Regions from separate parts of the Isoptericola sp. NPDC056605 genome, predicted to be linked through region 2. Evidence: riboswitches for the same ligand, from Rfam matches in the RefSeq annotation. Region 2 holds a riboswitch; the other holds the start of a gene.

Region 1 (5,103 bases), on a different contig from region 2:
CACGGCAGGACGTAGGCGATGTCCTCGGACGACAGGCCCGCGTCGAGCAGGTGCCGGATCTGCCGCACCCGCAGCACGGCCCCCTCGTCGAACTCGCGGTAGCCGTTCGAGCGTCGGGCGACGTCCAGCAGGCCCTGGGCCTCGTAGTAGCGCAGCTGGTGCGTCCGCACGCCCGTGCGGCGGCTCAGCTCACCGATCCGCATCCCGCTCCCCCTTGACCTTCACACCGGTATGAACGTCGACGATGCTGCCATGGTCACCAGAACCCACAAGCCGTCGTCCCCCGCCCCCGTCTCCGTCGTCGGACTCGGCCTCATGGGTCGCGCGCTCGCCGGCGCGTTCCTGCGGGCCGGACACCCCACCACCGTGTGGAACCGCACCCCCGCCAGGGCCGACGCGTTGGTGGCGGACGGCGCCCACCTGGCGCCCACGGCGGCCGCGGCGGTCCGTCCCGGCGGCCTGACGATCGTCTGCCTCACCGACGACGCCGCCGTGCGCGAGCTGCTCGGCCACGACGACGTCGACCTCGCCGGCGCCACGCTGGTCAACCTCACGTCCAGCAGCTCCTCGCAGGCCAGGGAGACCGCCCGGTGGGCCGCCCGGCGCGGCGCGCGATACCTCGACGGCGCGATCATGGCCGTGCCGCCCGCGATCGGGACGGCGGACGCGGTCGTCCTGCACAGCGGGCCCCGGACGGACTTCGACGCGCACGCCGCCACCCTCGCCGCGCTCGGCACCGTCACCCACCTCGGCGAGGACCCCGGGCTGGCGTCCCTCTACGACGCGGCCGGCCTCACGATGATGTGGAGCGTCCTCGACGCGTGGCTGCACGGCACCGCCATGCTCCGCACGGCCGGGGTGGACGCCGCCGCCTTCGCCCCGTTCGCCCGGCAGATCGCGGAGGGCGTGGCCGCCTGGCTGCCCGGCTACGCGGAGCAGGTCGACAGCGGCAGGTTCCCGGCGGAGGCCTCGGCCCTCGAGACGGACGCGCGCGCGATGGCGCACCTCGTCGAGGAGAGCGCGGTGCTGGGCGTGAGCACCGAGCTGCCGAGACTGCTCAAGGCCGTGGCCGACCGTGGCGTCGCCGCGGGCCACGGTCACGAGCAGTACCCGGTGCTGATCGAGGAGTTCGGCCGCCCGACGCCCTGACCTGCCGGTCGCCACCCGGAGGACCACGACCTGAGACGTCGGCGTGCGAGCCGGCGGGCACGCGCCTACGGTCGGTGCTCGAGGTCGTTCGTCCGACGGAAGGAGCCCCGATGGGACTGGGAGACAAGGCCAAGCACCTGGCGGAAGAGGCCGAAGGCAAGGCCAAGGAAGCCACGGGCAAGCTCACCGACGACGAGAGCAAAGAGGCCGAGGGCAAGGCCCAGCAGGCCAGCGCGAACCTCAAGCAGGCGGGCGACGACGTCAAGGACGCGTTCAAGGGCTGACCCGCTGACACGACGGGGCGCCACCGCACGGTGGCGCCCCGTCGTCATGTCCGCCCGGGGCAGGGCCGACGGCTCAGAGGTCGTCGGGCAGGCAGCCGAACGCCTCGTCGGCGCCCAGCGCGGCGGTGGCGAGCAGCCCCTCGAGGCCGGAGCCCTCGGGCACGGGGCGCGGGTCGTCGACGACGACCCACAGCCCGTCCACGACGTCGTACTGCGCCTGCGGCCCCTCGGTCACGAGCGAGCGGACGGCGGCGACGAGCCGCTCGACCTCCTCGCCCGCGGTGCCGAGGCCCACCGACGCGCGGACGGCGCCGGCGTCGAAGCCGAGGCGGCCGAGCAGCGGGTGGGCGCAGAACCGGCCGTCGCGCACGCCGATGCCGTGCTCGGCGGACAGGTACGCGGCGACGAGGCCGGGGTCGTATCCGGTGACGGTGAACGTCACGACCCCCACCGGGTCGACGGCGTCGTCCCAGACGTGGACGACCTCGACGCGCTCGATCTCGCCGAGCCCGTCCACGAGCCGGCGCCGCAGGGCGTCCTCGTGCCCGGCCGCGACCCACGGGTCGAGGGCGGCGAGCTCGTCGCACGCGGCCGCGAGCGCCACCGCTCCCACGACGTTGGGCGAGCCGGCCTCGTGCCGGGCGGGGCCCTCGTGCCAGTCGGTCGTGGTGGTGCGCACCCGGCGCACGGCGCCGCCGCCGGCCAGGTACGGGGTGCCGGCGTCGAGCCAGTCGCGCCGGCCGACCAGGGCACCGGCCCCGAACGGCGCGTACGTCTTGTGGCCCGAGAACGCGACGTAGTCGACGCCCGTCTCCGCGAGCGAGAAGCGGCGGTGCGGCACCAGCTGGGCGCCGTCGAGCACGACGCGCGCGCCGGCGCCGTGCGCGGCGGCGACGACGTCGGCCACGGGCAGCGCCTCGCCGGTCACGTTGGACGCGCCGGTGAGCGCCAGGAGGGCGTAGGGGCGGCCCGCGGCAGCGGCCGACCCCAGCTCTTCCTCGATCTCCGCGAGGGTGGCGGCCACGGACGGGCCGCCCGCGACGACGGTCGCGTCGGTGACGCGCTGCCAGGGCAGCAGGTTGGCGTGGTGCTCGATGTCGAGCACGAGGACGCGGCCGGGCTCGCCGGTGGCCGGGTCGGCGGGCACGCAGCCCGCGAGCAGGTTGAGCGAGTCCGTCGTGTTGCGGGTGACGATCGTGAGGTCGTCCTCGCGGGCTCCGACGAACGCGCCGATCGTGCGGCGGGCCGTCTCGTACAGGGCCGTCGAGACCTGCGACAGGTAGCCGGCGCCGCGATGGACGCTGGCGTACAGCGGCAGCACGCGCGCGACCCGGTCGGCCACGGCCTGCAGGGCGGGCGCCGACGCCGCGACGTCGAGGTTGGCGTACGGCAGCTGACGGCCGTCGACGAGCGGCACGAGCGTGTCGCTCCCGACGACGGGCAGCACGGGTGCGACGTCCTGCACGGCGCCGACGCGCACGGCGGGCACCGCAGGCGCGGGGGTGAGCGTGGTCATGCGTGGTCCTCCTCGGTCGTGCCGGGGAGGTGGCTCCCCGCGCTTGCCCGCGCGCCGGACGGCGCAGGGCCAGGTCGTCACCCGGGGCACCCCGCCGCGAGAGGAGGGTTGCCGGCCAGCGAGCCGGGGCTTCGCGCTGGCGCTCTTGACCTGCCGCCCATCGTGCGTGCGCAGCACCACATGGTCAAGCGGAGCCCGCCCCCTTCTCACGATGCGGTCGCGTGAGACGCTGGATGCATGCCCGATCGCACCGTTCCGGCCTCCGGCGCGCCTCCGGGAGGCCCCGTCGGAAGCCCCGTCGGAACCCCGGCCGAGCTGGTCGCCCGCGCCCTCGCCGGCGGCGACCTCCACGCCGCAGGGCTCGCCGCCCGCGCGGCGACCGGGGACGACGCCGCCGACGTCCTCGACCTCGTCGGCGGGCGGGCCGCCGCGGGCTCCGCGCCCGCGACCGAGCTGCTGGTGGAGCTGCTGGACGCGTCCGGCGTCGTCCGGCGCTTCGTGCGCGGCGCCCTGCTCGACGAGGCCGCCGTGGACGACGTCTCCCAGGACGTGCTGGTCTCCGTGGCGACGTCGGTCCGGTCGTTCGCGGGCGGGTCGCGGGTCACCACGTGGGTGCACGGGATCGTGCGCCACCGGGTGGTCGACCACCTGCGTCGGCAGCGCGCCACCGCTCCCCTGCCCGACGACGACGTCGGGCCGTCGGAACGGATGAGCTCCCTCATCGCCACGCGCGCCACCGTGCGCGACGCGCTCGCCGCCCTGCCCGAGCTCTACCGCGAGCCCGTGACGCTGCGCGACATCGAGGGCCTGCCCTACGCGGAGGTGGCCGACCGTCTGGGTCGCAGCGTCGGCACCGTGAAGTCACAGGTCTCGCGCGGCCGCGCGCTCGTGGCCGCGGCCCTCGGGGGCCTGTCCTGATGGCCGCGGCGGCCGCGCCCGAGCCGCTGCTCGGGCGGTACCGGGTGGGCGACGTGATCGGCGTCGGGTCGTTCGCCACCGTGCACCGCGCCGTGGACGAGCGGCTGGACGACGTCGTCGTGGTGAAGGTGCTGGCCGAGAACCACAGCCTCAACCCGGAGGTCCGCGAGCGGTTCATCGCGGAGGGCCGGGCGCTGCGGCGGGTGGCGAGCCCGCACGTCGTCGCCGTGCACGACATCGGCGAGAGCGACCGCCAGCAGCCCTACCTCGTCCTCGAGCTCGCCGACCGCGGCACCCTCGCGGCCCGCGTCGCGGCCCTGCGGGCGGACGGGTGGACGGCGACGCCCGCCGACGTGCTCGCCGTCGCCCGGGGGCTCGCCGCCGCGGTCGAGGCCGTGCACGCCGCACGCCTCGTGCACCGGGACCTCAGCCCCGGCAACGTGCTGCTGCGCACCGGCCCGGAGGGCGCGGTCGAGGGCGTTCCCGCCGCCGTCGTCCGGCCGGACGAGCGCCTCGTCCTGGCCGACCTCGGCATGAGCAAGGACCTGGCCCGCAGCTCCGGGCTGACCGTCGCGGGCGGCACCGAGGGGTTCCGGCCGCCGGAGCAGGACGGCCCCGGCACGGTCGACACCCGCGCCGACCTGTGGGCGATGTCCGCGCTGCTGTCCTGGCTCGTCGACGGCGCCGACCTCCCGCGCTCCCTCGACGCCGCGCTGCGCCGCAGCCTCGCCGACGCCCCCGCCCGGCGGCACCCCGACGCCGCAGCCTGGCTGGCCGACGTCGAGGGGGCGCTCGGCCCGGGCACGACCGGCGGCCCGGACCGCGCGCGACGCCGCCCCGGCGCCGTCGTCGCCGCGGTCACCGCCGCCGTCCTCGGCCTGGGCGCGGGCGCCGGCGTCACGGCCTGGCTCGACCGGCCTCGCGCTGCCGGGGGCGGCGCGAGCGTCGACATCTCCGGGCCCGGGACGGCGACCGTCGGCGAGCCGGTCACCCTCACGGCCGACGTCGCGGGCGCGGAGCACTGGGTGTGGACGCTGCCCACGGGCACCTACGTGGCCGACGACGAGCGCGTGCGGCTCACCGCCAGCAGCACCGGCGCCGCCGAGGTGGTGCTCGAGGCCCGCGCCCCGGACGGGACCGCCCTCACGGCCGTGCACCGGCTGCGGGTCGGCGCCGGGTCCTGACCCGGACGAAGAAATCTCGGTCCGCGTGCAACCTTTCCGCCGCCGCGGACGA
Region 2 (5,103 bases):
GAGCTGCTGGTGCGGCTCCAGGCCGAGCACGGGCTCGCGTACCTGTTCATCTCGCACGACCTCGCGGTCGTGCGGCAGGTGGCCGACCAGGTCGGCGTGATGAGCCGCGGCCGGCTCGTGGAGCAGGGTGCGGCGGACCAGATCCTGCTGGACCCGCAGGAGGAGTACACGCGCGAGCTCGTCGCGGCCATCCCCGGCCGCCGGGCCGTGCAGAGGCTGGAGACGGTATGACGACCACGACGACCTCCACGACGACCTCCACGACGACCTCCACGACGACCTCCACGACGACGGCGGCGCCCACGAGCGGCGGGCGGCGGCTCACGACCGAGGAGGTGCTCGCGGGCCAGACGGTCGAGCTGTTGCGGGCGCTCATCCGCAACGCGTGCGTCAACGACGGCACGGTGGGCTCGGGCCAGGAGGTCCGCAACGCGGAGACCATCGCGGACTTCCTCGACGGCGCCGGGCTGGAGCTCGAGCGGGTGGAGCCGCAGCCCGGGCGCACGTCGCTGGTCACGCGCGTGCACGGCACCGACCCGACGGCGCCGAGCCTCGGCCTGGTCGGGCACACCGACGTCGTCCCCGTCGAGCCGGACGGCTGGAGCCGCGACCCGTTCGGGGCCGAGCTCGTCGACGGCTGGGTCTGGGGCCGGGGCGCGATCGACATGCTCGGGCTCACGGCGGCCTACGCCGTCGTGACGCGGGCGCTCGCGACCTCCGGCCGCCCGCCGCGCGGCGACCTGCTGCTCGCCGCCGTCGCGGACGAGGAGCACGGCAGCGTGTGGGGGGTCGACTGGCTCACCACCCATCGGTGGGACCTGGTGCGGGCCGACCACGTGCTCACCGAGTCCGGCGGCGTGCCCGTGGGGCCGCTCGGGGCGCGGACGCTGGCCGTGGGGGAGAAGGGCGGCGCCGGCCGGCTGCTGCGCGTGCACGGCCGGCCCGGGCACGGCTCCGGCCCGTGGGGCAGCCGGAACGCCATCGTCATCGCCGCCGAGGTGGTGCGGCGCATCGCCGCCGCCCGCGGCCCCGTCGTCGTCGGCGACCTCTGGCGCCGGTACGTGGACGCGCTGGCGCCGGAGCCCGACCTGCGCGCCGCCCTGCTCGACCCGGAGCGGCTCGACGACGCGCTCCCGCGGCTCGGCGCCCTCGGCGCGGTCGCGCACGCCACGACGCACACGACGCTCGCCCCGACCGTCATCGGCGCCGGGTCCAAGCCGAACGTCATCCCGGGCCTGGCCGAGATCACGCTCGACATCCGCGTCCTGCCGGGCACCCGGCCCGGCGACGTCGAGGCGCTGCTCACCGAGACCCTCGGGGACCTGGCGGAGCACGTCGAGATCGTGGGCGACCGGTTCGGCGAGTCCTCCCTGTCGCCCACGGACAACGACCTGTACCGCGTCATCGAGCGGACGGTGTCGGCCCGCACCGGGGGCGCCCCCGTGGTGCCGACCCTCGGCACGGGCGGCACCGACGGGCGGTTCTACCGGCGCCGCGGCGTCCCGGCCTACGGCTTCGGGCTGCTCAGCGCCGACTGGGACCCCGGCACCTGGCGCGGGCTCTTCCACGGCAACGACGAGCGGGTCGACGTCGCCTCCCTCGAGCTCACCACCGCCGCGCTGCACGACGTCGTCACGACGTTCCTGCGCTGAGGGCGGGCATGGGAACGGCCACCGCCAGGGTCCCCGGCCCCGCGACTCCCGGGGACGGCCCGCCGGGACCGGCGCGATGGGTCGCCACCGGATGGGACGACCCCCGCGTGGCCGCCCTCCGGGACGCCATGGACGCGGACCTCGCGCCCCGCTACGCCGCCCTGCGCGCCGAGCGGGCCCGCCTGTTCGCGGCGCGCGCGCCCGGCGGCCTCCAGGTCGTGCCGACGGCCGAGGAGGTCCTCGTGACCTGGTTGGCCCTCGTCGGCGACGAGCCTGTCGCGACGGCGTCGCTGCGCCGGCTCGGCACGCCGGACGCGGCGACCGACGCGGTGACGTACGAGGTCAAGCGGCTCTTCGTGCTCCCCGCCCACCGGCGGCGCGGCCTGGCGGCCGCGGCGTTGACGGCGGTGGAGGGCTCGGCGCGGGAGCGGGGGATCGGCGAGCTGCGGCTGCAGACCGGTGTGCTGCAACCGGAGGCGGTCGCGCTCTACGAGCGCGAGGGGTGGCGGCGGATCCCGCCGTACCCGCCCTACCCGCCCGAGTCGAGCGTCTGCTTCGTCAGGTCGCTGCGGTAGCCGGGACAGCACGTGCGGGTCCGGCATACGAGACCGCGCCGGACCGGGGTTGACGGCCGCGCCCTCGTCGGCTTCCCTGCGCCCCAGGTGACGAGCGCCAGTGCCAAGGCCCGGCTGGCTGGCCGGCAACCCTTCGACGTGACGGGGTGCCCCGGGAGCGACCTGACCGCTGCGCGACCGCGCGGGGGTAAGCACGGTTCTCCAGGAGACGACGTTGACGACCCTGACCGAGACGCACCCCACCGACCCGACCCGGCCCCACGGGTTCACGACGACACAGGTCCACGCCGGGGGTTCCGAGGGCGACGGCCCTGGGAGCGCGAGCCCTCGAGCGACCCCGATCCATCTCACGGCGGGGTTCCGGTTCGCCGGCTACGAGGACGCCGAGGCGCACTTCGGCGCCGGCGAGGGATACGCGTACACGCGCCACGGCAACCCGACCACGGAGTCCGTCGAGCGCCGGATCGCCCGCCTGGAGGGCGGTGCCGAGGCGCTGTTCCTCGCCTCGGGCCAGGCGGCGATCACGACGACGCTCCTCGGCCTCGTCGGCGCGGGCCAGCGCGTGCTCGCCTCGCCCAGCCTCTACGAGGGCACGCGGGGGCTGCTCCTGGAGAACCTGCCCCGCCTCGGGATCGAGACCGACTTCGTCGCGGACCCGGCGGACGTCGGCGCGTGGGAGCGGGCGATCACCCCGGACACCCGGGTCGTGTTCCTGGAGTCGATCCCCAACGCGCGCGGCGACGTGCACGACCTCGCCGCGATCGCGCGGGTCGCGCACGCCCGCGGTCTCGCGTTCGTCGTCGACAACACGCTGGCCACCCCGTACCTGCTGCGACCGATCGAGCACGGCGCCGACGTCGTGGTGCACTCCGCGAGCAAGTTCCTCGCCGGGCACGGGTCGGTGCTGGGCGGGGTGGTGGTCGACGCCGGGACGTTCGACGCCGAGGCGTCGGGCCGGCTGTACCCGCACCTGGTCGCCCCGTCGCGGCTCGGCGGGGCGAGCCTCGTCGAGCGGCACGGCGGCCGGGCCCGGATCGCCTACCTCCGCGAGAGCGTCGCGCCGCGGTTCGGGCCGACCCCGTCGCCGATCAACGCGTTCCTCGTGGGGCAGGGCGTCGAGACGCTCTCGTTGCGCGTGGCACGGCAGAGCACGAACGCGCTGGCCGTCGCGCGGTTCCTCGAGGGGCGGCCGGAGGTCGACCACGTGGACTACCCGGGCCTCGGTTCGAGCCCGTCGGACGGGCTCGCGCGCCGCTACCTGCCCGACGGGCAGGGCGCCGTCCTGCAGGTGACGCTCCACGGCGGCGCGTCGGCGGCGCGCCGGTTCGTCGAGGGCCTGGGGATCGTCACGCACATGACGCACGTGGGCGACGTGCGCTCCCTCGTGCTGCACCCGGCGAGCACCAGCCACGTGCTGCGCACCCCGGCCGAGCAGGCCGCGCAGGGCGTCCACCCGGGCACGCTGCGCCTGTCCGTCGGCATCGAGGACCTGCCCGACCTCCTGGACGACCTCGAGCGCGGCCTCAAGGCGGTGGCGGCATGACCCGGCTGCAGCACCTCGGCTGGTTCCTCGCGCGCGGCTTCGGCCCGCACGGCTGGGGCCACGACTCCCTCGGGTGGGGCTACGACTGGACCCGGCCGGACCTCTACCAGGAGTCCGCGCGGGCGCTGGACCAGGCCGGGCTCGACCTGCTGATCATCGAGGACGCGCCGTCCCTCGGCGGGCCCGAGACGCTCGACCTGCGGGTGCGCGCTGCGTTCGGCGGGCCCAAGCACGACCCGCTCCTGCTGGCCCCGTACCTGTTCGCCGCGACGCGGCACCTCGGCGTCGTGCCGACCGTGAACCCGGCCGCCGTCCTGCCGTACACCGCCGCGCGGCAGCTCGCGTCGCTCCAGCACCTGTCCGGCGGACGGCTCGGGATCAACGTCGTGACGGACGTCGGCAGCGCGCGGCACTTCTCCGACGCGCCACCGCTGTCCCACGACGCCGCGTACGACCGGGCCGAGGAGTGGCTGGCGGGGGTGCGCGACCTGTGGCGCAGCTGGGACGACGGCGCGCTCGTCGCGGACCCGGTGACCGGCCGGTACGCCGACGGGTCGCGGCTGCGGCCGGTGCGTCACCGCGGCGAGCACTACGCGTTCGACGGGCCGCTGAACGCGATCCCGTTCCCGGACGGGGACGAGCCCGCGATCGTCTCGCCCGGCGGGTCGGCCCGGGGCCTCGGGTTCGCCGGGGCCAACAGCGACGTGCAGCTCGCGCTGGCCCCGCTGACCCAGGAGGGCGTGCGCGCCTACCGGGCGAAGGTGCACGCCGCGGCCCGCGACGCGGGGCGGGCGCCCGAGGACGTCAAGGTGCTCTTCGCGATCAAGCCCGTGCTGGTGTCCAGCCCCGAGGAGGCGGACCGGGTGGTCGCTGCGTCGGCGCGCCCGGACGAGGCGACCCTGCTCCGGGTCGCCGAGCAGCAGTCGAGCGACCTGGAGACGGACCTCACCGCCCTCGACCTGGACGCGCCGCTGCCGCCGGGGACGTTCGGCGAGCACGTGTCGCACGGGTCGGTGCGGCGGCTCGTGGGGGACCACGACGTCGCGACGACGCCGCTGCGCGCCCTGCTCACCGCGTTCGCGCGGGCCGGGCGGATCGCCGACCGCAGCGGGTGGGTCGGCACGGCCGACGAGCTCGCCGACCTGATCGAGGAGCTCGGCGAGTGGGGCAACGACGGCGTGCTGCTGTGGGGCGACCTGCACCCGGTCACCGTGCACCGCACGCTCGACGTGCTGGTGCCGATCCTGCGCCGCCGGGGGATCCTGCGCACCGAGCACGCCGAGGGTGGCCTGCGCGCCAACCTCCGCAGCTTCTGACCGTGGCGGCCGGGGCG

The links. A riboswitch is a leader RNA that binds a small molecule or an ion and turns the genes downstream of it on or off. The one in region 2 is predicted to bind S-adenosylmethionine.
Region 1: another riboswitch for S-adenosylmethionine. It lies ahead of ACFQ8Y_RS16100 (aminotransferase class V-fold PLP-dependent enzyme); the one in region 2 lies ahead of ACFQ8Y_RS05995 (O-acetylhomoserine aminocarboxypropyltransferase/cysteine synthase family protein).

Annotation. Positions count from the first base shown of each region.
Region 1 covers NZ_JBHTVT010000016.1:69,119-74,221, forward strand. Annotated here, with positions in the region: gene ACFQ8Y_RS16085 (MerR family transcriptional regulator) at 1-203, opposite strand, end outside; gene ACFQ8Y_RS16090 (NAD(P)-dependent oxidoreductase) at 253-1,149, shown strand; gene ACFQ8Y_RS16095 (CsbD family protein) at 1,260-1,433, shown strand; gene ACFQ8Y_RS16100 (aminotransferase class V-fold PLP-dependent enzyme) at 1,507-2,949, opposite strand; SAM riboswitch class IV at 2,984-3,100, opposite strand; gene ACFQ8Y_RS16105 (RNA polymerase sigma factor) at 3,187-3,867, shown strand; gene ACFQ8Y_RS16110 (protein kinase) at 3,867-5,051, shown strand.
Region 2 covers NZ_JBHTVT010000004.1:95,903-101,005, reverse strand. Annotated here, with positions in the region: gene ACFQ8Y_RS06010 (dipeptide ABC transporter ATP-binding protein) at 1-231, shown strand, start outside; gene ACFQ8Y_RS06005 (M20/M25/M40 family metallo-hydrolase) at 228-1,652, shown strand; gene ACFQ8Y_RS06000 (GNAT family N-acetyltransferase) at 1,760-2,227, shown strand; SAM riboswitch class IV at 2,314-2,427, shown strand; gene ACFQ8Y_RS05995 (O-acetylhomoserine aminocarboxypropyltransferase/cysteine synthase family protein) at 2,442-3,770, shown strand; gene ACFQ8Y_RS05990 (LLM class flavin-dependent oxidoreductase) at 3,767-5,086, shown strand.